DNA from 4 places in the Rhizobium sp. AN73 genome. Region 4 is predicted to be linked to each of the others. Evidence: riboswitches for the same ligand, from Rfam matches in the RefSeq annotation. Region 4 holds a riboswitch; each other region holds the start of a gene.
The links. Region 4 has a riboswitch for cobalamin ahead of metE (5-methyltetrahydropteroyltriglutamate--homocysteine S-methyltransferase). Riboswitches for the same ligand answer to the same signal wherever they lie in the genome.

Region 1: another riboswitch for cobalamin. It lies ahead of RBH10_RS07470 (ABC transporter substrate-binding protein); the one in region 4 lies ahead of metE (5-methyltetrahydropteroyltriglutamate--homocysteine S-methyltransferase).
Region 2: another riboswitch for cobalamin. It lies ahead of RBH10_RS22795 (DUF1636 family protein); the one in region 4 lies ahead of metE (5-methyltetrahydropteroyltriglutamate--homocysteine S-methyltransferase).
Region 3: another riboswitch for cobalamin. It lies ahead of nrdH (glutaredoxin-like protein NrdH); the one in region 4 lies ahead of metE (5-methyltetrahydropteroyltriglutamate--homocysteine S-methyltransferase).

Annotation. Positions count from the first base shown of each region.
Region 1 is NZ_JARWME010000001.1:1,652,710-1,658,545, reverse strand. Features, by position in the region: gene RBH10_RS07475 (iron ABC transporter permease) at 1-460, opposite strand, end outside; partial or broken gene RBH10_RS07470 (ABC transporter substrate-binding protein) at 457-1,429, opposite strand; gene RBH10_RS07465 (hypothetical protein) at 1,364-1,519, shown strand; cobalamin riboswitch at 1,655-1,890, opposite strand; gene RBH10_RS07460 (GNAT family N-acetyltransferase) at 1,930-2,808, opposite strand; gene argE (acetylornithine deacetylase) at 3,020-4,144, shown strand; gene RBH10_RS07450 (glyoxylate/hydroxypyruvate reductase A) at 4,168-5,091, shown strand; gene RBH10_RS07445 (cupin domain-containing protein) at 5,117-5,473, shown strand; gene RBH10_RS07440 (aldehyde dehydrogenase) at 5,692-5,836, shown strand, end outside.
Region 2 is NZ_JARWME010000002.1:2,616,965-2,622,800, forward strand. Features, by position in the region: gene RBH10_RS22785 (cobyric acid synthase) at 1-1,395, opposite strand, end outside; gene cobO (cob(I)yrinic acid a,c-diamide adenosyltransferase) at 1,397-2,014, opposite strand; cobalamin riboswitch at 2,151-2,367, shown strand; gene RBH10_RS22795 (DUF1636 family protein) at 2,522-2,908, shown strand; gene cobW (cobalamin biosynthesis protein CobW) at 2,905-3,942, shown strand; gene cobN (cobaltochelatase subunit CobN) at 4,039-5,836, shown strand, end outside.
Region 3 is NZ_JARWME010000002.1:2,513,014-2,518,849, forward strand. Features, by position in the region: gene nrdF (class 1b ribonucleoside-diphosphate reductase subunit beta) at 1-568, opposite strand, end outside; gene nrdE (class 1b ribonucleoside-diphosphate reductase subunit alpha) at 584-2,773, opposite strand; gene nrdI (class Ib ribonucleoside-diphosphate reductase assembly flavoprotein NrdI) at 2,761-3,159, opposite strand; gene nrdH (glutaredoxin-like protein NrdH) at 3,172-3,393, opposite strand; cobalamin riboswitch at 3,707-3,932, opposite strand; gene RBH10_RS22335 (nucleoside triphosphate hydrolase) at 4,066-4,695, opposite strand; gene RBH10_RS22340 (ATP-binding cassette domain-containing protein) at 4,692-5,474, opposite strand; gene RBH10_RS22345 (ABC transporter permease) at 5,474-5,836, opposite strand, start outside.
Region 4 is NZ_JARWME010000001.1:1,427,893-1,433,728, reverse strand. Features, by position in the region: gene metE (5-methyltetrahydropteroyltriglutamate--homocysteine S-methyltransferase) at 1-806, opposite strand, end outside; cobalamin riboswitch at 905-1,121, opposite strand; gene RBH10_RS06345 (ATP-binding cassette domain-containing protein) at 1,191-1,973, opposite strand; gene RBH10_RS06340 (sugar ABC transporter permease) at 1,992-3,305, opposite strand; gene xylF (D-xylose ABC transporter substrate-binding protein) at 3,385-4,425, opposite strand; partial or broken gene RBH10_RS06330 (ROK family protein) at 4,668-5,836, shown strand, end outside.

The DNA.
Region 1 (5,836 bases), 220 kb from region 4:
TGCCGTGCCCTGCCCGCACAGCCAGAAGGCTGACCAGCGAAAACGCGACGAAAGCCCCGATCAGAGCACCCGCCGGCATCGTCAGGAAACCCGCACCGAAACCGAGAAGCGCCACGGCCACAGCTCCAGTTGAGGCGCCTGCGGAAATGCCGAGAATATAGGGATCGGCGAGCGGATTGCGCAAAAGCGATTGCAGCACCGCACCGGCCAGCGCCAGCGAAGCGCCGCAACAGGCGGCAACGACGGCGCGGCTGAGGCGGTAACTCCAGACGATGCCCTCATCGAGCGGATCCAGCGGATAACCCGCGTGAAACACACGATTGGCAATGGTTTTCGCCACCACATCGAACGGAATGGCGGTTTCGCCGATGGCCGCACCGGCCATCAGCGCGACAAGCAGCAGGGCGAGCGCGGCCAAAGCCAGCCCCGCCCTGCCAAGATTGACGGAAAAACCGTTCACTTGGCGAGGCCGGCGGCGGAAACTGCCTCGGCCAGCGTTTCAATTCCTTCGATCGTGCGGATGGTCGGGTTCATCGCCTGCGCGTCCATTTCAAAGACATGGCCGTCCTTGACGGCGGGCATGATGCTGGCAACCGGATCGGTGGCGAGGAACTTGCGCTTGACGGCAATGTCATCGGCGGGGAAACGACGGCGGTCCATCTTGCCGGCGACAATCACCGATGGATTGGCCTTGGCTATGGTTTCCCAACCAACGGTCGGCCATTCCTCATCGCTTTCAATGACGTTCTTCAGCCCGAGCGCGGACATGATGTAACCCGGTGCGCCATTGCGGCCCGCCACGTAAGGGTCGATATCGAGTTCAGCGCTGGAGAACCAGAAGACGGCGGAGAGCTTGCCATTTGCCGAGGCGATCTTGGCGCGGGCGGCTTCCTCGCGTTTCTTCAGGTCGGCCACAACTTCCTCGCCGCGATCCTGCACGTTGAAGATCTGCGCGAGTTCGCGGATTTCCTGGTAGATCAGCTCCATGGTGAAAACGGATTTGCGCACGCCATCGCCACCGCCGGAATTGTCCTTGCCCATGCAATCGGCCGGCGAGGTGTAGACGGGAATACCCAGTTCAGCGAATTGCTCAGCGGTTCCGACAACACCCTCTGGGCCGATCTGCCACTGGAACTGCGTCGTCACGAGGTCCGGCCTCTTGCCAACCACCGCCTCGAAGCTCGGATCGTTATCGGCCAGCCGCTCCACTTTGGCGTTGGCCTCCTCATAACCCTTCAGAACCGGGCCGATCCACAACGCCGTGCCCACGACCTTGTCGGCAACACCGAGCAGATAGAGAACCTCGGTCGTGCTCTGTCCGACCGATACTAGTGCGGGCGGGCGCCTGCTTGAAGGTGATTTCGTGGCCGCAGCTGTTGATCGTCAGCGGATAGACGGTTTCTGCCGCCTGAGCAGCACCGACGGGCAAGGCCGCGAATGCGACGGCCAGAAGACCGGCGGAAACCGGCAGGTGTTTGAAATGAAACATATGTTCTCCAGTCTAAATAAAGTGGCGTGATCCGCAGGCGCGCGCGTCAAAACGCGTAGCGACAGAGCGGCAGCATGTGTGGAGATGGAGAACGGGACACGGAATACGTTTCCGCAGACGGAAAGGTCATAATCAGCTCCTCTTCCGGGCATCCCCGCCCGTAACGATGGTCCATATTATGACGGCAGGTCTCCTGGCTCACGAATATGCGCCGTTCATCTGCCTTCCCGCATCCTTGAGGATACAGTGGCACGACGCTTTCACACGTCACGAGGATGAACGGCAATCCGCTTACAGTTGCGGGGGCAGCCACGGCATTGGGCGATAACAATCACCCGCACCATGTTCCCTATTAATCCCTTCGCCCTTCGGCTTCAGGAACCGTCGGTTTCTGACATACGGGGCAAGCGGCGGGGCGTCAATTGCGATAGTGCCGCACCTCAGCACAAAGACGGGCCTGCCAGCGCGAAAATCTTTGCGGCACCGGAGCCTGCCGGCTGTGGCAGGTTTTTCGACATGGTGGTCAGAGTTTCAATCACCACCAACCCGGATTGCGCAAGAAAATCAATGAAGTAACCATTGTCGCGCATCGCATCGAGGCGGACAAGCTCATCGTCGAGATCGGCAAAATGCCGTTTCACCAGCGCAATCGCATCCGTCTCGTCAGCCGCAACGACCGGGCCGACAATATGGCCTTTTCCTGCCGCCCGGCGCAGTGCAAAGCCGGTAAGATGGCCCGCCTCGAACAAACCGTAACCCGTATTCTGCGCGAGAAGACGCTGCAAAACGCCCCGGCGCGAAGCACCGAACGCTGCGCGGTCGATCTCCGCCACCTCTGGCAGATGATCTTCCGACAGTGGCTCTATTTTTTGTTTTCTGCCAAGCGCCGGCATCTCGAAAAGACAATTTGTCCGTCCCCTGAAGAGATGGACTTTTTCCGAATCCCCGGCAAAGCCGAGCCCGGAAAACAGCCGTCGCGACACATCCGTGGCGTTCAGCCGCAGGCAAACGGCGGGAAACTTCGCAACAAGTTTCCGCACCAGCCAGGGAGCAACGCCCTGCCCCTGCAGACGCGGCGAAACGATGACCATGCCAAGCGTCGCAAACCCATTCTCATAGGGAAACAGCATCGCGGTTGCGACAACGCGGTCGATCTCGTCAAGCGCGGCAAGACCGACACCGCATTGCCGCAGAAAACACCATTCATTCGCATGATATCGCCATCCGACAGCCATGGAGAGCGCATGCAGATGATCGGCATCCACCTCCGCGATATCCACGGTCCGCAACTCAAAACTATCGACTTTGAGCAGGTCCATAACAAACGGCCCCCATCCCTTCCGGCGCGGAACCTTCCGGTCCCGGCAGCCCAGCCCACGACATCCGACGGTAGCCGGTTACGCCAGCACGAATTTTCTGAAAGCACTGGAAGGTCACAACAATCTACCGAAATCATCCGCATTTCAGCAGATAAACGCCGCAGTCCATTCTAAGCTTTTGCAATGACAATCCGGTCAGCGGAGACGACCATTGAACGCAATCGAAATCCTTGAGCGTCTCGTCGGTTTCCCGTCGGTCGTCGGAACCGCCAATGGCGATATTGCCGGTTGGATCGCCGATTATCTGGAAAGCCACGGCGCGAAAGTATCCCTGCTTCCGGGACCGGAAGGCGATCGCGCCAATCTTTTCGCCACCTTCGGCCCTGCCGATGCCGCCGGATATATCCTGTCCGGCCATATGGATGTGGTGCCCGCCGGAGAGCCGGAATGGTCCTCCGATCCCTTCACATTGAGGACCGAAAACGACCGCCTCTACGGGCGCGGAACCACCGACATGAAGGGCTTTCTGGCCACGGTTCTCGCCGCAGCCCCGGCTTTTTCACGCATGGCGCTGAAGCGGCCGATACACATCGCCTTTTCCTATGACGAGGAGGCGGGCTGTCGAGGCGTTCCACATCTTCTCGCCAGATTGCCGGAGCTATGCGCCCCACCGGCTGGCGCAATCATCGGCGAACCGAGCAATATGCGGGCGGTCCGCGCCCACAAGGGCAAGGCCGCCGCGCGCATCACCATCCGCGGACGTTCCGGCCATTCGTCGCGCCCGGATCAGGGCGTGAACGCCATCCACCTGATGACCGGCATCATGGCGAAGGCTGTCGAGACGGCACGTGCGCTGACGCAAGGCCCCTTCGAGGCGACCTTCGAACCGCCCTATTCCTCGCTGCAGATCGGCACCGTCAAAGGCGGTCAGGCGATCAACATCATCCCCGATTTCTCGGCCATCGAGCTGGAGGCACGGGCGATTTCCGGGATGTTGCCGCTTGCCCTGCTCCAGCCGGTGCGTGACAGCGTGGAGGCGCTGGCGGCAGGCGGCATCGATATCGAATGGACGTCGATGAGCGACTACCCGGCGCTGTCGCTTCCAGCCGACGCTCCGCTCGCTCTGCTGCTGGAGGAATTGACCGGCACCCCCTGTCTCGCCGCCGTCAGTTACGGCACGGAGGCGGGGCTTTTTCAGGCGGCTGGCATCGACGCCATCATCTGCGGGCCGGGCGATATCGGCCGCGCCCACAAACCGGACGAGTTCATAACGACAGGTGAACTTTCGGCCTGCCAGTTGATGCTGGAAACACTCGCCAGCCGCTGCACGGTTTAAACCTTCGGGAAGTATCGATTCATATGACGTTTTTCTTCAATTCCGACGCCAAGCGCGGCGAGATTTTCCGGCAGGCTCTGGCCGCAGAGCTACCGGACCTGCCGTTTTCGATGGATGCATCGAGCGTCGATCCCGATGCAGTGCGTTATCTCATCACCTGGACGGTGCCGCAGGACATCGCCCGGTATCGCAATCTCGAGGTCCTCTTTTCGATCGGCGCGGGTGTTGACCAATTTCACATCGAGGCCATCCCTGAGACGGTGAAGATCGTGCGCATGGTGGATGAGGGCATTATCCGCATGATGCAGGAATATGTCTGCCTCGGCGTGCTTTCCCTTCACCGCAACCTGCCGGTCTATTTGAAACAGCAGCGCCAGCAATTGTGGAAGGCCCTGCCCCAGCGCCAGGCAGAAGAATGCCGGGTCGGCATTCTCGGCCTTGGCATGCTGGGCGTTGCGGCGCTGGAGCGGCTGAAACCTTTCGGTTTTCCGCTTTCCGGCTGGAGCCGCTCACAGCGCCAGATCGATGGTGTGACCTGCCACCATGGCGATGACGGTCTCACTGCCATCCTCTCCGCCAGCGATATTCTCGTCTGCCTGCTGCCGCTCACCGACGAAACTACCGGGCTTCTGAATGCCGAGCGTCTGGGGATACTTCCCGAGGGTGCTGCTCTGGTTCACGCCGGGCGCGGCAAACAACTCGACCATGACGCCCTCATTAATGCGCTCAACAGCGGCAGGCTTTCAGGCGCGGTCATCGATGTGACCGATCCCGAACCGCTGCCGGAAGATCATTGTTTCTGGACGCACCCCAAAATTCTCCTGACGCCGCATATCGCCAGCGTCACCCAGCCCCATTCCGCCGCCCGCACCGTTGTCGAAAACATCAAACGATACGAATCCGGTCTCGAACCGCTCGGCCTCGTTGACCGTAGCCGCGGATATTGATCATACCCTCCAAGAAAGGACACCCATGTCTCTCCTCAAGACCATCGACACCAAGCCTACCTTCGAACCGAAAGCCTCCAAGGCATTGCCCGAACGCCTTATCGCCGGTGATCCGTCGTTCAAGACCTGGCCGCTGGACGAAGCCCGCGATGGCACCGTCCACACCGGCATCTGGGAAGCGACCCCCGGCGAGAGCCGTTCGATCAAGGGCGAGACCTTCGAGTTCTGCCACATTCTCGAAGGCGTCATCGAGATCACCCCGGAAGGCGGCGCACCGCTGCGTTACACGGCAGGCGACAGCTTCGTCATGAAACCCGGCTTCGTCGGCGTCTGGAAGACCATCGAAACCGTCCGCAAGATCTACGTTACGGTCACCGGTTGATTAGTTAAGCAGGACTGTTGGAATTCCGGCTGGCGTACAGGCATTCTTGCCAAAAACGCCAGCCGATAATCAACCAGATGCAGTCGTTTATGTCCGCCGAAGATTGCGCTGTGGGCCGCCAGCAAAACAGGATTTTCGTTCACCGTCCCCACCGCAGTCGGCCGATACTGCTTGCCATCAGGGGGTAGCGTTAGCGCATATCCACAGAGGATTCCCCCATGACGCTCAGCTTCGATCCAGACAGCCTGCCTTTGCCGATCGGCCATTTCATCGGCGACCGGTTGATCCCGGCTAAAAACGGCATCGACATGCACCGCCCTTCGGACGGCATCGAATATGCCGGCTGCCCGAAAGCGGATGCGT
Region 2 (5,836 bases), on a different contig from region 4:
GTCAAGAACCGCGTCCACCTGTGCATCATAGTTCAGTTCCGTGCTCTCTCCACCAAGTCGCTCAAGCCATGCACCACGCTGGCGATCATCCGCAAAAAGACCGTGTATATAGGTGCCGAAGATGCGGCCATCGGGCGAGATGGCGCCGTCTGCATGCCCGTCAATAGTCGAAAACGGAAGGTTGCCCGTTACGCTCGTCGTTTCGCCGACATGCATTTCATAGCCGGATAAATTAATTCCGTCGAAGCTCTTGCCCTGCACGGAGACGAGCCTCTTGTCGCCCGTCAAAACCGTCGTCACATCCAGCAGGCCAAGCCCTTCCACCGTCGCTGGTGGCCCTTCGATGCCGTCAGGATCGGCAACAGTTTTTCCAAGCATCTGGTATCCGCCGCAGAGACCGAGAACATAACCGCCGCGGCGCACATGTGCCTTGATGTCGATGTCGAGGTCTGCATTTTTCAGCACGGCGAGATCAGCTATGGTGGATTTCGAACCGCAGAGCAGAACCAGCCGGCAATCGGCGGGAATGGTCTCGCCCTGCCGCACTCGGATCAGCTCCACATCCGGCTCCATGTCTAGCGGATCCAGATCGTCGAAATTGGAGATATGCGGCAGGATCGGCACGGCAATGCGGATTTTCGCGCCGGGCTTTTGTTGCGCCGGGCCGGTAAGCCCAAAGGCGTCCTCCGCCGGCAATTTCGCAGCATCGGAAAAATGCGGCAACAGCCCGATGGACGCCCAGCCGGTCTTTTCCGCGATCATCCGCATGCCGTCTGAAAACAGCGCAGGGTCACCGCGAAAGCGGTTCACGATGAAGCCCTCTATCATCGCGGCATCATCGCGTTCGAGAACGGTTTTTGTGCCCACGAGGCTCGCGATGACCCCGCCCCGGTCGATATCGCCGATCAGGATCACGGGAGCATCTGCGGCGCGGGCAAAACCCATATTGGCGATGTCGTTGGCGCGGAGGTTGATTTCGGAAGCACTTCCTGCCCCTTCCACCAGCACCAGATCGGCCTGTTGTTTCAGGTGCTCGAAGCTCTCCAGCACACGCGGCATCAGCCCGGCTTTCATGTGCTGATAATCGGCAGCCTTGGCATTGCCGACAATTTTACCCTGTACGACGACCTGTGCGCCGGTTTCGCTCTGCGGCTTTAAAAGCACCGGGTTCATGTGAACCGACAGCGGAACGCCTGCTGCCCGCGCCTGCAGCGCCTGCGCGCGACCGATCTCGCCGCCATCGGCGGTGACCGCCGCATTGTTCGACATGTTCTGCGGCTTGAACGGCATGACGGACAGGCCACGCCTGACGAAGGCGCGGGCAAGGCCAGCCACCATCAGCGATTTGCCGACATCGGAGCCGGTTCCCTGAAACATCAGCACGCGTGCAGTCATGTCAGAATTCTATCCCCGCCTGCGCCTTCACGCCTGCCTTGAAGTGATGTTTGACGAGGGTCATTTCGGTCACCATGTCGGCGGCGCCGATCAGCGGTTGCTTGGCGTTGCGGCCGGTGACGATGACATGCAGATCGGGTCGGCGGTTGGAAAGCGTTTCGACGACTTCTTCCAGCGGCAGGTAATCATAGCGGAGCGCAATGTTCAGTTCGTCGAGGATCAACAGGCCGATCGTTTCGTCGGCCATCAGGGTTTTTGCTTCCTCCCAGGCCTTTGCGGCTGCCGCAACATCGCGTTTCAGATCCTGCGTATCCCAGGTGAAGCCCTCACCCATCGTGCGCCATATGACCCTGTCGCCGAAGAGCGTCAGCGCCTGCTGTTCGCCCGTCGACCATGCGCCCTTGATGAATTGCACCACGCCCACCCGTCGCCCGGTGCCGAGCATACGCAAAGCGAGGCCGAAAGCGGCCGTGGACTTGCCTTTGCCGGGACCGGTATTGATCATCAGCAGACCTTTTTCGATGGTCTTTTCCGCAACTTCGGCATCCTGAACCGTCTTGCGGTTGACCATTTTCTGCCGGTGACGCTCGGCCTCGTTGTCGCTGATGTCGCGTGTCATCGCGTTTTCCTTCTCATCCAGCGGCATGGGGACCGGATGCCCCCGCCATTCGGAGCGGCGACTATACTCAATTTGCCGCACCCGGCAATGCTCCAGCCGGAGGGCCGCAGCATTGACCCCCGCGCCCGTTCAGCCTAAGGGTAGAAGGACTGACGGTCTTTTCCCGGCAACGGGAAAAGCTAAGAGGGAACACGGTTCAACCCTGATAGAGGGTCATTCCGTGGCTGCCCCCGCAACTGTAAGCGGTAAGCCCGCACTGTGAAGCCACTGGACCATAAAATTGGTCCGGGAAGGTGGTGCAGGGTGTTTTAAAGCCGCAAGCCAGGAGACCTGCCGTTTCAGGAAAAAACGTCTGCCGGGCGGGGTGCTCCGGTCAGCCGGTCGAATTGATTTGCAGTCGCGCTTTTCAGTGCGCTGTTTTCGACATCCGCACCCCGATGAGTTTAAAGGCGCGGAAAGCGGAACGGTTTGGATATTACCACAACATCTTCTTGTGCGGACGGGACAATGGAAGTCAACACAGCTTCCGGCGTGGTCGTTTTTGTCTGCCGAAGCTGTCGCGACGACACCGATCCCAATGCGGAGCCGCGCCCCGGCACCATCCTTGCGGAAGCTGCCATCGCAAAAGCGCGTGACTCCGGCATCGATGTTCGCTCCGTCAATTGCCTTGCCAATTGCAAACGCGGCCTCAGTGCCGTGCTGCGCGGTGCCGATGGCTGGTCCTATGTATTCGGCGGGCTGACGCCCGACGATGCGGAAGACCTGCTGACCGGCGCTCGCATGCTGGCCGCCTCCGCAGATGGATTGATGCCCTGGCGTGGCCGCCCCGACACATTGAAGCGCGGCATGGTGGCGCGCATTCCCCCATTCGATTTTACCGAGGAGAGATCATGAGCACCCTTCTGGACCGCGTTCCCTGCACCATCGTCACCGGCTTTCTGGGGGCCGGAAAAACCACGCTGCTGCGCGGTCTTCTCGAAAAGCTTGATGGCAAGCGACTGGCCATCATCGTCAACGAATTCGGCGATATCGGCATCGATGGCGAAATCCTCAAAGGCTGCGGCATTGAGAGCTGCCCGGAGGAAAACATCGTGGAACTGGCTAATGGATGCATCTGCTGCACGGTGGCGGATGATTTCCAGCCGGCCATTGAGCAGATCCTCAGCCGCCAGCCGAAGGTGGAGCATATCCTCATCGAGACCTCGGGCCTTGCCCTGCCGAAGCCCCTGGTGCAGGCGTTTCAATGGCCTGCGATCAAGAGCCGCGTAACGGTGGACGCCGTGGTGGCCGTCGTGGATGGCGCTGCCCTTGCCGAGGGGCAGGTGGCGCATGACATGGAAGCACTTGCTGCCCAGCGGGCGAATGACGAAGCTCTCGATCACGACGATCCGGTCGAAGAGGTTTTCGAGGACCAGATTGCCTGTGCCGATCTCATCGTCCTGACCAAGGCCGATCTCCTTGATAGTGCCGGTCTGGAAAAGGCGAAGGCTCATATTCTCGAGCATCTGCCGCGGGCCGCAAAGATCGTCGTCGCCTCGAATGGCGCAATTGACCCCGCCGTTCTGATCGGCCTCGGCCTTGCGGTGGAGGAGGATATCGAAAACCGTCGCACCCATCACGATGGTGAGCTTGACCACGAACATGATGATTTCGACAGCTTCGTCATCGATCTGCCGGCCGTGACCGATCCGGAAGCGCTGGCGGTGCGTATCGCCGAAACGGCCGCTGCCGAAAACGTTCTGCGCATCAAGGGTTTCGTCGAGGTATCTTCCAAGCCGATGCGCCTGCAGGTGCAGGCCGTCGGCAGCCGCGTCAATCACTATTACGATCGGCCATGGGCAGCCGGTGAGGAGCGCCGCAGCCGCCTCGTCGTCATCGGCGAGAAGGGCCTCAACCGCGAAAAGATCGAACAGATGCTGGCCGCGTGACATAGAGCACGTCCGGTTTAAACGGGACGTGCTCTATTGTTTTTGCGCATTGTTCAGACGCAAAACCGCACCGCGCTTTTACTGGAAATGCTTTAGATGCATATTCTCGCCACCACATCCTCGTCTCTGGACGACCTGATCGAGCCGGTTGATCTCAACCAGCCGCGATCGGATGTGGTGATGCTGTCCTTTTCGGCAAGCGATCTTGCCGGGTTGGAACAGGCATGGCGGCAGGCGGGGTCCAGACTTCCTTCCCTTTCCGCCGCCAACCTCTCCGAGCTTCGACATCCGATGTCAGTCGATCTGTGGATCGAAAAGACGGCGGAACATGCCCGTGTCATCCTTATCCGGATTCTGGGCGGCGCGGAGCGCTGGCGTTACGGTGTCGATCAACTCTCCATTATGGCGCGGCGACGCGGCGTAAAACTTCTGCTCCTGCCGGGCGAATGCAGCGAGAGAGACGAAAAGCTCGAAGCGGCCTCGACTGTTGATCGCCAGACGTTGGCGTCGGTCCTCTCCTTCTTCCGCGAGGGCGGGCGGGAAAATATGGACCGGCTTGCCATTGGTCTTGCTTCCCTTGCAAGTGATGACGCATGGCCAGATATCGAGGCTCAACCGCTGCCGAAAGCGGGCTTCTACCGGCCCGGTAGAGGCGTCGTGGATCAGGCCGAAGCCTGCGCGGGTTCCCCCGCCGATGCACCTATTCTGCCCATTCTCTTTTACCGCTCCATGCTTCTGGCGACGGATGCCGCGCCCGTCGATGCGCTTTTTCATGCGCTCTCGCAGCGCGGTTTTGCGCCCTTGCCGATTTTCGTCAGCGGCCTCAAGGATGGGGAGGCGATCCGCTTTCTCGAAACCGTGCTGCCCGATCTCATGCCCGCCGCCATTATTGCCGCCACGGCTTTCGCCAGTCAGACGGACGATGGCGGTAAGACTCTGTTTGACCGCCTCGGCGTGCCGGTGTTTCAGGTGGTTATGGCGACGACGCGGCGGGACGGCTGGGTGGAGAATGCGCGGGGCCTCAACCCGTCCGATCTCGCCATGCATGTGGTCCTGCCGGAACTCGATGGCCGGATTCTTGCCGGTGCGATTTCGTTCAAGCAGGTGCGGGCCGATGGCGGCGTCAGCCTCGTTAACACACCGGAGGCTGATCGTGTCGCGCAGGTGGCAAACCGCATCGCTGCGTTTCTGCGGTTGAAACAGTCTGCGCCACGGGAACGGCGGATCGTTATCCTGATGCCGGATTATCCGGGTGCTGCGCCGGGGCGCACCGGTTATGCCGTTGGTCTCGATGTGCCGCAGAGCGTGCTTGAAATGCTGCGCGATCTGGCCACGGCCGGATATGCGGTTTCGGATATTCCCGAAACGGCACGGGCTTTGCTGGATTGTGTCGAGCAGCAGGAAGCGGCTATCGAACTTTCAGACTATCAGGATTTTCTTGCGGGTTTGCCTGAGGGGGCTGCTGCCTCCGTGGATGCCACGTGGGGTTCCGCCGAACAGGATGATGCGCTCACAGACGGCGCATTCCGTTTTCGCGTCGCCCGTTTCGGCCAGGTGTTTGTGGCGCTGGCGCCGGACCGTGGACGCAACGAGGACCGTCGGGTGGATTACCACGACCCTGCCCTGCCGCCACGTCATGCGCTGATCGCTTTTGGCGCCTGGATGCAGCGGGTCGCGGGGGCGCATGCCATCGTGCATGTGGGTGCGCATGGCACGCTTGAATGGTTGCCGGGCAAGACGGTGGCGCTTTCCCGCGATTGTTTTCCCGAAATCGTCACCGGTTCGTTGCCGGTGGTCTATCCGTTCATCGTTTCCAATCCGGGCGAGGCGGCCGTCGCCAAACGGCGGATTGCTGCGGTCACCATCGGCCATGTGCCGCCGGTGCTGGTAGATG
Region 3 (5,836 bases), on a different contig from region 4:
TCAGATCCGCCGTGTTGGTGAGCTTCGCGCGGCTTGACCAGAACATCGGCAGGTAGAAACCGGAATAGAACAGGAAGCTCTCCAGAAACACGCTGGCGACCTTCATTTTCAGCGGATTGCCACTGTCATATTCCCGCATGATAAGTGCGGATTTGCGCTGCAGGAACTCGTTCTCCTCCGACCAGCGATAGGCATCGTCGACATCAGGCGTGGAGCAAAGCGTCGAGAAGATCGAAGAGTAAGAGCGGGCGTGCACGGCCTCCATGAAGGAGATGTTGGACAACACGGCCTCCTCATGCGGCGTGGCCGAATCCGCCATCAGCCGCACGGCGCCGACGCCGTTCTGGATGGTGTCGAGCAATGTCAGCCCGGTGAAGACGCGGATCGTCAGTTTCTGCTCTTCCGGCTTCAGCGTTCCCCAGGAGGGGATGTCGTTGGAGAGCGGCACTTTTTCCGGAAGCCAGAAATTCGATGTCAGGCGGTTCCAGACTTCGAGATCCTTATCATCCTCGATACGGTTCCAGTTGACCGCGCGAATGCGGGACGCGGGTTTTACGGCGATGTTCATGTTCAGTCCCTCAATTCAGAGCGTGCAGGAAACGCAGCCCTGAACCTGCGTGCCTTCCAGCGCCATCTGGCGCAAACGGATGTAATAGATTGTCTTTATGCCCTTCTTCCAGGCGTAGATCTGCGCCCGGTTGATATCGCGCGTCGTTGCCGTATCGCGGAAGAACAGCGTCAACGACAGGCCCTGATCGACATGCTGGGTGGCCGCCGCATAGGTATCGATGATCTTCTCAGGACCGATTTCGTAGGCATCCTGATAATATTCGAGATTGTCGTTCGAGAGATAGGAAGCCGGGTAATAAACGCGACCAATCTTGCCCTCTTTGCGGATTTCGATCTTCGAGACGATCGGATGGATCGAGGATGTCGAGTGGTTGATATAGGAGATCGAGCCGGTGGGCGGTACGGCCTGAAGGTTCTGGTTATAGAGGCCAGACGCCATGACGGCCTGCTTCAACGCCTTCCAGTCCTCCTGCGTCGGGATGGAAATGCCAGCCTTTTCGAACAGCTCCTTTACCTTTTCGGTCGCGGGCAGCCATTCCCGGTCGGTATATTTGTCGAAATAATCGCCCGAGGCGTATTTGGAATTTTCAAATCCCCTGAAGCTCTGGCCCCTTTCCACGGCAAGCCGATTGCTGGCGCGGATGGCGTGATAGGTCACCGTATAGAAGTAGATATTGGTGAAATCGATGCCTTCCTCGGAACCGTAGAAGATGCGTTCGCGCGCCAGATAACCGTGCAGGTTCATCTGGCCAAGGCCGATGGCGTGGCTGGCGTCATTGCCCTTTTCCACTGACGGAACCGAGGAAATGTGGCTCATATCCGAAACAGCCGTCAAAGCCCGGATGGAGGTCTCGATGGTCTTGCCGAAATCGGTCGAATCCATTGCCGAGGCAATGTTGAGCGAGCCGAGATTACAGGAAATATCCTTGCCCATATGGCTGTAGGACAGATCGGCATTGAACTCGCTCGCTTCGCTGACCTGCAGGATTTCCGAGCAGAGATTGCTCATGCTGATGCGGCCCGCGATCGGATTGGCGCGGTTCACCGTATCCTCGAACATGATGTAGGGATAACCGCTCTCGAACTGAATTTCGGCGATCACCTGAAAGAACTCGCGCGCCTTCATCTTCTTCTTACGGATGCGGCTGTCGGCGACCATTTCCTGATACTTCTCGCTGACCGAAATCTCGGTCAACGGCACGCCATAGACCCGCTCCACATCATAGGGCGAGAACAGATACATATCCTCGTTGTTGCGGGCGAGTTCGAAGGTGATATCGGGGATCACAACCCCGAGCGACAGGGTCTTGATGCGGATTTTTTCGTCGGCGTTTTCGCGCTTCGTATCAAGGAAACGCATGATATCCGGATGGTGGGCGTGCAGATAGACCGCGCCGGCACCCTGGCGTGCGCCGAGTTGGTTGGCATAGGAAAAACTGTCTTCCAGCAGCTTCATGACAGGAATGACGCCGGATGACTGGTTTTCGATCTGCTTGATCGGCGCTCCGAATTCGCGAATATTGGTCAGGGACAGCGCCACGCCACCACCGCGTTTGGAAAGCTGCAGCGCCGAATTGATGGAGCGGCCGATGCTCTCCATATTGTCTTCCACGCGCAGCAGAAAACACGAGACCAGTTCACCGCGGCTTTTCTTGCCGGCGTTGAGAAAGGTCGGGGTTGCCGGCTGGAAGCGGCCGGAAATGATTTCATCCATCAGATCGCGGGCAAGTTTCTCGTCACCGCGCGCCAGAGCCAGCGCCACCATGCAGACGCGGTCCTCATAACGCTCCAGATAACGCTTCCCGTCGAAAGTCTTCAGCGTATAGGAGGTGTAATATTTGAAAGCGCCGAGAAAAGTCGGGAAGCGGAACTTTCTGGCATAGGCCTCGTCGTAAAGGTCACGGACGAAATTGAAGGAATACTGGTCCAGCACCTCCTGCTCGTAATATCCCTCCGTCACCAGGTAATCGAGCTTTTCCCTGAGGTTATGGAAAAAGACGGTGTTCTGGTTGACGTGCTGGAGGAAATATTGCCGCGCCGCAAGACGGTCCTTGTCGAGCTGGATTTTCCCTTCGCTATCGTAAAGATTCAGCATCGCGTTCAGCGCGTGATAATCCAGGCCCACATCCAGCGGTTTCTGGGTTACGGACGCCGGCGGTTTGGCATCCTTGTTGCGCGCGGCATTCGAGGTCAGCGTGTCCAAAATCGTTCCAATCCATGATTGACGTTGGCGACATCTTCCTCCGTGCCGAGAAGCTCGAAGCGATAGAGAAACGGCACCGCGCATTTACGCGACACGATATCTCCGGCAGATGCGAAAGCTGCGCCAAAATTCGTATTTCCCGCCGCGATGACGCCGCGAATGAGATGTCGGTTGGAGGGCTCGTTCAAAAACCGGATGACCGGTTTCGGCACCGCTCCTTTAATGCCGCCGCCCCCATAGGTGGGGGTGACGAGAACATAGGGCTCCGACACCTGAGGCACGTCCTCCTCGGCGCCGAGCGGCAGGCGAAGCACTCGCCGCCCCAACTTTAGAAGGAAGCGATGAGTGTTCTCGGACCGGCTGGAATAATAGACGATCAGCCCCATCGCGCCGCCTCCTCAGCTGATCGAGCCGATCATGTCCGGCCGGAAACCCGCCCAATGGCGTTCGCCGGCGACGACGACAGGAACCTGCATGTAACCGAGGCCACGAACGTGATCGAGCGCATCCGCATCTTCGGAGATATCGATGATCTCGTAGCTGACGCCGATGCGATCGAGCGCGCGATAGGTGGCGGTGCATTGGACGCAGGCGGGTTTGCTGTAAACGGTGACGTTCATGATTTCCTCTTTCGAAGCCGCTTTTGCGCACGGCTCAACATTGCCGATTGCAATCGCAATCGGGTGGCGATGGATCTGTCATTCAGGCGAGTTGCGGCTTGGAGCGTTTTGTTGCATTTCCGGACGTAAAACCGGGGTCCACTTTTCCTGGAAATGCTCCGGGCCACGTAAGATCACTCTCTACGCCGACGAGCGCAGGAACTTAAAAAAATGCACTGGCATGACTTCACCCCGAAGCTTGTTCTGGAAGGGGGCAGAAAAGGGCGCACGCAATTCATTTGCGTCATACACCTTCCTTCCGGACACCCCGCCCGTGGACGTTTTCGCTCAAGGCAGGTCTCCTGACTTGCGGGTCAAAACATCTATCCCGGCCTTCCCGGAGCCCTCGGCTCCAGTGACCCAAATCGGAACGATGCTCACCGCTTACAGTTGCGGGGGCAGTTTCGGCATTGCTCGGCCATGATGGCGTTGCGCACCGAATTCCCGTCTTAGCTCCCGACACTTGCGAGATCGGAAGAACCTCGAACACCACATATAGTATATGAGGAAATTTTTTCGTCAATAATTAGACACACAAAAGCCCCACCCTGTGGATCAAAAAGATTCAACACATGGTCAATGAAGGCTTAACAGCGAATGCTCGCTGTCACCCACGGAACGGGAAGGGTTGGCCTATTCCCAGATATCGATGTGAATATCGGCAGGCCGAGAGTTCTCGATCACCCGTTTTCCGTTGGGAAGATCGTTTTCGAAAAGCTTGGCGTGGATCTCAGTCGCATCGAGACCGTAGCCCTGCCATCTTTGCCGCAGGCGGTCCTCGAGCACCGCAACAGATGGACCCACGAAGATGGCGAGATCGAAGCTGACGGAGAGCTTCGTCCACGGCGCCTCGTTCAGCAGCAGGTAGTTGCCTTCGGCAAGGATGAAACGGGTCTCCGGCGCGATGGCGCGGGCGGAGGCAATGGCTATTTCGCGAGAGCGATCAAAAACCGGGACAAGAACCTCCTGCCCGCTCTGACGGACAGCGGAGACGATATCGAGAAAGCCGCGCACATCGAAGGTTTCCGGCGCACCCTTTCGCGGCAAAAGTCCCCGCTCTTCGAGAATGCCGTTATCCATATGGAAGCCATCCATAGGCAGAACAGCCGCCGCCTCGCCCCGCGTCACGAGGGCGCCGCACAGAGCCTCTGCCAGCGTGGATTTGCCGGCCCCAGGGGGACCGGCAATCGCAATGATAAAGCGAGATTTATCCTCAGCCCGCCGAAGAACGTCTTCGACGATCGTTTCAAGCTTCAGCGTCATGCGGCAAGCGTTTCCTTTGGCGCTTCCTTGGCGCCGGTCATGAAGGCGACGGCATCGGACATCGAATAATCCTTCGGATTGATGACGCACAAACGCTTACCAAGCCGGTGAATGTGGATGCGGTCCGCAACCTCGAAAACATGTGGCATGTTATGCGAGATGAGAACGATCGGCAGTCCGCGCGAGCGCACATCCAGAATGAGCTCGAGAACACGGCGGCTTTCCTTGACACCGAGCGCTGCCGTCGGTTCGTCAAGGATGACGACCTTGGAACCGAATGCGGCCGCACGCGCCACCGCAACACCCTGTCGCTGGCCACCGGAAAGGGTTTCCACCGCCTGATTGATATTCTGGATCGTCATCAGGCCGAGTTCCGACAGCTTCTCGCGAGCGAACTTTTCCATCGCCGGGCGGTCCAGCGCCCTGAACAGGCTTCCCTGAATACCGGGTTTCCGGATTTCACGGCCGAGAAACATATTGTCGGCTATGGACAATGCTGGAGACAGCGCAAGGTTCTGATAGACGGTTTCGATGCCCGCCTTGCGCGCCTCGATCGGCGAGCGGAACTGCACCGGCTTGCCTTCCAGCCTGATCTCGCCTTCATCGGGTGTCACCGCACCGGAAATCGCCTTGATGAGAGAGGATTTGCCAGCACCGTTATCACCGATGACGGCAAGGATTTCGCCCGGATAAAGGTCGAAATCGGCATTGTCGAGCGCAGTCACGCGACCGTAGCGTTTGACGAGATTGCGTGCTGTGAGGATAGGTTCTCTTGTCATCAGCCTGCTACCTTTCTGATCCACTGGTCGATTGCGACAGCCATGATGATGAGGACGCCGATCAACAGATATGTCCACTGCGGGTCGGTTCCGATAAGCCGCAGGCCAAGTGAAAAGACGCCAACAATCAGGGCGCCGAAGATCATGCCCATGATCGAGCCGCGTCCGCCGAACAGCGAGATGCCGCCGATGACCACCGCGGTGATGGATTCGATGTTGGCGAACTGACCGGCAGTCGGCGATACCGAGCCGATGCGGCCGATGAGAGCCCAGCCCGCGAAGGCGCAGATAAGCCCGGAAAGTGTGTAGACGGTCGTCAGCATGCGCTTGACGTTAACGCCGGCAAGTTCGGCTGCATCAGG
Region 4 (5,836 bases):
TCGAGACCGCCGAAATAGGTGGCCACGAGGATTTTCAGATCCGGGGCGGCTTTCGACAATTGCTGATAGGCCACAGTCAGCGCGTGGCGTTCCCCCTCGGAAAGGTCCAATACGGCCACGGGTTCGTCGATCTGCACCCAGTCGGCGCCGGCCGCATGCAGGCGGTGTAGCAACTCTTCGTAGACGGGCAACAGTTTTGGCAACAGATCAAGTGGCTTGAAGGCTGCCTCACGCGCCTTGGCAAGCTTCAGGAACGTGACCGGCCCAAGAATGACCGGGCGCGTATGGATACCGAGCGCCTTTGCCTCGAGAAAATGATCGACCGGCTTTTGCGAGGTGAGCGCGAAATGCTGATCCTCAGAAACCTCCGGCACCATGTAATGATAATTGGTGTCGAACCACTTCGTCATCTCCAGCGCCGGAACGCCCTGACCCTGGTGCGCATGTCCTTCATGCACATGGCCGCAACTTGCATGCCCTTCGCTTTGGCTGCCGCGCGCCATGGCGAAATAGGTCGATAGCGAGACTTCTCCGCCCGTCCATCCGTAGAGTGACGGGATGGCACCGACCATCGCGGCCGTATCGAGTACATGATCGTAGAGGGAAAAATCGTTGGACGGGATATGGCTAATCCCCTTTTGCTGCTGAAGCGCCCAGTTTTCGGCGCGGAGCTTAGCGGCTGTTTCGAGAAGTTCTGCTTCGGAAATCTTTCCCGACCAGAAGCCTTCGAGCGCGAACTTCAGTTCGCGATGGCGGCCAATCCTCGGAAATCCGAGCGATGCGACTGGAATGGTCTTGTTTGACATTGTCATACCCCAGATGGTTTTGGGGGCATGGGTAAAGCGGACGCGTGCGGGCCCAGCCGTTGCCGGGCCAACGAGCAACCACCGGGACACCCCGCCCGTGGACGTTATTTTGTCCTGGCAGGTCTCCTGGCTTACGGGTCGTCGCCTTTGCCCGTCTTCCCGGGGCTTTCACCCCAGTGACGTTGATGGACAAAGGCTCACCGCTTACAGTTGCGGGGGCAGCTCCGGTATTGCCGATCCAACGGCGCACCGGATTCCTCTTAGCTCCGGGATTGAAACAATCAGGCCCGGAGAACCATGACACCCGCATTTCTCACCACGGGCGTCATGATGTCAATAGATATAAAGAAATCTTTATATCTTTATTTCATTCGAAAGCAGGTATCAGGACACGACCGCGCCCGGACCCGCCACAGCACCTGACGGCACCTTGCCCAGAATGATCATGCCGAGAACCTCGTCCTTCGTCACATCTTCCGTGCGGGCATGCCCGACCACCTTGCCGTTTTTCATCACGAATACCCGGTCCGCCAGATCGAAGACGTCGTGGATATCGTGGCTGATGAGGAAGATGCCGATGCCCTGCCGTTTCAGCTCCTTGACGAGATCGCCTACCTGCGCGGTTTCCTGCGGCCCGAGTGCAGCCGTCGGTTCGTCCATGATGAGGATGCGGGCGTCAAAAAGGATGGCGCGGGCAATGGCGACAGACTGCCGCTGGCCGCCGGACAATGCCTTCACCGGTTCTTTGAACCGCCGGAAATTGGGGTTGAGACGCCCCATGACCTCGCGGGCCGAGGCTTCCATGGCGACATCGTCAAGCGTGCCCCATTTCGTCTTCAGCTCGCGGCCGAGATAAAGATTGGCCGCCGCATCGACATTATCCGCCACCGCCAGCGTCTGGTAGATGGTTTCAATGCCGTATTTCTTGGCGTCGCGGGGATTGCGGATATCCACATCCTCGCCGTTGATGAGGATATCGCCCCCATCCCGCCGGTATGCGCCGGACAATATCTTGATGAGCGTCGATTTGCCCGCACCATTGTGGCCGAGAAGGGCGACCACTTCGCCGGGGAAAAGATCGACTGAGGCGTTTTCCACCGCATGGATACCGCCGAAGGAAATGGAAATATTGCGCATTTCCACGAGGGGCGTGACTTGGTCCGTCATTGGGGTTCTCCTCGGTTCTTACTTGGCGCGGGCGCGGTAGATGGTGTCGAGCCAGACGGCGACGACCAGAACCACACCAACGACGATGCGCTGGAAAGGCGTATCGATGCCCACGAGCACCATGCCGGATTGCAGCGATTGCATGACGAGCGCGCCGAGCATCGCACCCGCTATGGTGCCGACGCCGCCGGCGAGCGAGGTGCCGCCGATGACCGCCGCCGCGATCGTATAAAGTTCGTCCAGTTCACCCTGGGCGTTGGTTGCCGCATTGAGACGGGCAGTCGAGATTGCCGCCGCGATGGCGCAGAGAACGCCCATCAGCGTGAATATCTTCACCGTGACCCAGCGGGTCTTGATACCGGCGAGTTCGGCCGCTTCCGGGTTGCCGCCGATGGCGAACACATAGCGTCCGAAGCGCAGCCGCGTGGCAATGAAAGTCATCACTGCACCAACAGCGAGCGCCATCAGCACCGGAATGGCAATGCCGTGCGGAATGAACAGGCCACCGTCCGGCCAGGTTATGCCATTGGCATCAGCATAGTTGCGGGCGATGTTGATCGGCCAGGGATAGCTGTTGACCACCGCCACGAAACCGACGACGACGAAGCAGCCGAGCGCCACCAGAAAATATTCCGCCCAGACCGGCCGCAGCGGAAAGCCGAAACGGCGGCGCTGGTGGCGGGAATTGAGGATTGCCGCGACGATGGCGACACAGGCGACAATGGCAGCGATCCAGCTCCATGTCGCGCCGATCGAGCCGCTGGTGCCGCCGCCCATCAGGCGGAAGGTGGAATCCATCGGCGCCACGGTGCGGCCGCTGGTAACGAACCAGGTGCCGCCGCGCCAGACCAGCAGGCCACCGAGCGTGACGATGAAGGACGGCACATTCAGAAAGGCGATGATAGAACCCTGCAGCATGCCGATAGCGCCGCCAACGAGAATGCCGACCAGAAGCGTGACGATCCATGTCGCCCAGTGTTCGAAGCCGAGAAGCTGCGGCAGGATTTCCGCCTGCATGACGCCCATGATCATACCGGAAAAGCCGAGGATCGAGCCGACCGACAGATCAATGTTGCGGGTGACGATGACAAGCACCATGCCTGTGGCCATCACTGCAACGGATGCGGTCTGGACGGAGAGGTTCCAGAGGTTTCTCGGTGTCAGGAACAGCCCGCCCGAGAGAATATGGAAACCGATCCAGATCAGAAGAAGCGCACCGACCATGCCGAGCAGCCGGGTATCAAGCTCCGTGGCGTTGATGAAACGCGAAATCGAGCCCGTCTTTTCCGTCTTGGGGGACGCTGTGGAATTGGATTGTGTCATGTCGGCCATGGACTGCCGGTCCTCCTTACATCTGAAAGGCGCCGCGCCACATGCCGTGGCGCGGCGCCCAAACGTCAACCTATCGGTCTCAGTTGCAGGCCTTGACGGATCCGGCCTTCACACCCTGGCAGGCCGTTTCCTTCTTGATCCAGCCGGCATCGATGACGACGTTCAGATTGTCCTTGGTAATGGCGATGGGCTTGAGGAAGACCGACTGCATCGTCACTTTTTTCGGACCACCATCAAAGGCAGTAACGCCCTTGATTTCCGTCATCTTCTTGCCACCGGCCAGCGCGAGCGCAATACCGGCCGCTTCCTTGCCGAGTTCGCGGCTGTCTTTCCAGACGGATACCGTCTGCGTGCCGAGTGCGACACGGTTGAGAGCGGCGAAGTCTGCGTCCTGACCGGACACGGGAACCGAGCCCGCCATGCCCTGCGCGGCAAGAGCAGCGATTGCGCCACCGGCCGTGCCATCGTTCGACGCGACAACAGCGTCGACCTTGTTGTTATTCTTGGTCAGGAACTGTTCCATGTTCTTCTGGGCATTTTCCGGCTTCCAGCCATCGGTATAGGCTTCGCCGACATTCTTGATCTTGCCCGAGGAAACGGCAGCCTTCAGAACTTCCTGCTGGCCGGCAAAAAGGAAGTCCGCATTCGGGTCGGAAGACGAACCCTTGATGAAGACGTAGTTGCCTTCCGGCTTGACCTTGAAGACTTCGGCTGCCTGAAGGCGTCCGACTTCCTTGTTGTCGAAGGTGATGTAGAAGGCGTTCTTGTTTTCGATCAGGCGGTCGTAACCAACCACCGGAATACCTTCGGCGACGGCCTTTTCAACGGCCGGGCCAATCGCGTCGCTGTCCTGCGCAAGAATGATGAGCGCATTAGCGCCCTGGGAAATCAGCGATTCCACGTCGGTCAGCTGTTTTGCCGCGGACGACTGCGCATCGGCGGAAATGTATTTCGCACCGGCCTTGTCGAGAGCTGCCTTGATTGCCGCCTCATCCGTCTTCCAGCGCTCTTCCTGGAAATTCGACCAGGAAACGCCAACGACGAGATCAGCCGCAATGGCGGCAGTGTGCAGGGAAACGAGTACAGCAGTACCCGCCAAAAGCTTGGCAAATGAATTCATGATGTCCTCCCGGTAAGGGCGAAGCCTGCACCTCCATGCAGGGAAAACGCCCGGTAAAAGCTGTCGGTCTCTGTGGTTTCACAATTTTCTCGACAGTCGAGAAAATTAATGTCAGAGATTCCCCATGCTGTCAACAACGGCTGCGGGCAGCATCCGGGTGCCTTGATCCTTTCCGTGGTATGCGCCATCAGAGGGGATAAGCACGACAGGAAAAAAGCCGCTCAGGGAGCATACCCCAGCCCATGTCCGCCATTGCAAGCACGGAACTGGTGCGCCAGAAAAACAGCCTGTCGGTGATGGCAGCGCTGCGCCTTCATGGCAGCCTTTCCCATACGGACATGTCCTCCTTCACCGGGCTTGCCTCCGCCACCGTCTCCGCCATCACCATGGAGCTCGAGCGTGCGGGTCTCATCCTCAGAAAAGAGCAACTTGCCACTGCCGGCCGCGGGCGGCCGCGCTATCCTCTTCGGCCCAAGCGGCGACTTCTGCTACGTTGCCATCGTCATCATCTCCTCCGACAGCGTGCAATATTCGCTGGTCGATTATGCTGGCAAGCTGGTGGACCGCTTTACCGAGCAGAGGATCACGGCTGAAAAAGGCTCGTTCGGAGGTTCGATCCTCTCCGGTCTCGCAAGGCTTGCGGACCGCTCGCGCATCAACCGGTACGACATTCTTCAGGTCTCGATCAGCAGCAAGGGCCTTGTGGATGCGGCAGCGGCAGTGCTCGTCTGGTCGCCGGTGCTTGGCAACGAAAAGATAGATTTCCAGCAGCTTATTTCGCAAGACGGCCGCATCCGCGTGACCCTGAACAACGAGACGCTGCTGGCCGCAAAGGCCATCTGGATGCGGGAGCAGGCAAAGGACGGCCCGGCACCGGAGGCGCTCGTCACCCTATCGCTCGGCCACAGCATCGGACTAGGCATTGCCCGCGCCACCGGCGGCGCGATCGAGGTCAGCGCGCCCAATTTCGGGCATATGCTTCATCTGGCCGATGGCGCGTTGTGCCGCTGTGGCACCAAAGGCTGTATCGAGGCCTATTCCGGGTTTTATGCAATCCTGCGTTCGGCTTTCGAGGCTCCGCCGCAGGCCGAACCCGCAAAATTCGTACCGATCGCCGAGGTGGACAAGATCGCCGCTTCAGCCCGCACCGGCGCGCGCATGGCACGGCTTGCCTTCCGTACCGCCGGGCTTGCACTCGGCAACGGCCTTTCGCGCCTGTTCAGCCTGCATGGGCATATGCCGGTTTTCATCACCGGTCCCGGCACACGTTATTTCGATCTTCTGGAAAGCGGCCTTCACGACGGCCTTACGCAATCGCAGGCCGTGCGCTTCGGCGGAATGCCAAAAATCGGCACCGCGCCAAACGAACCGGAACTGGTGTTCGAAGGACACATGGACCACGCGCTGTCCG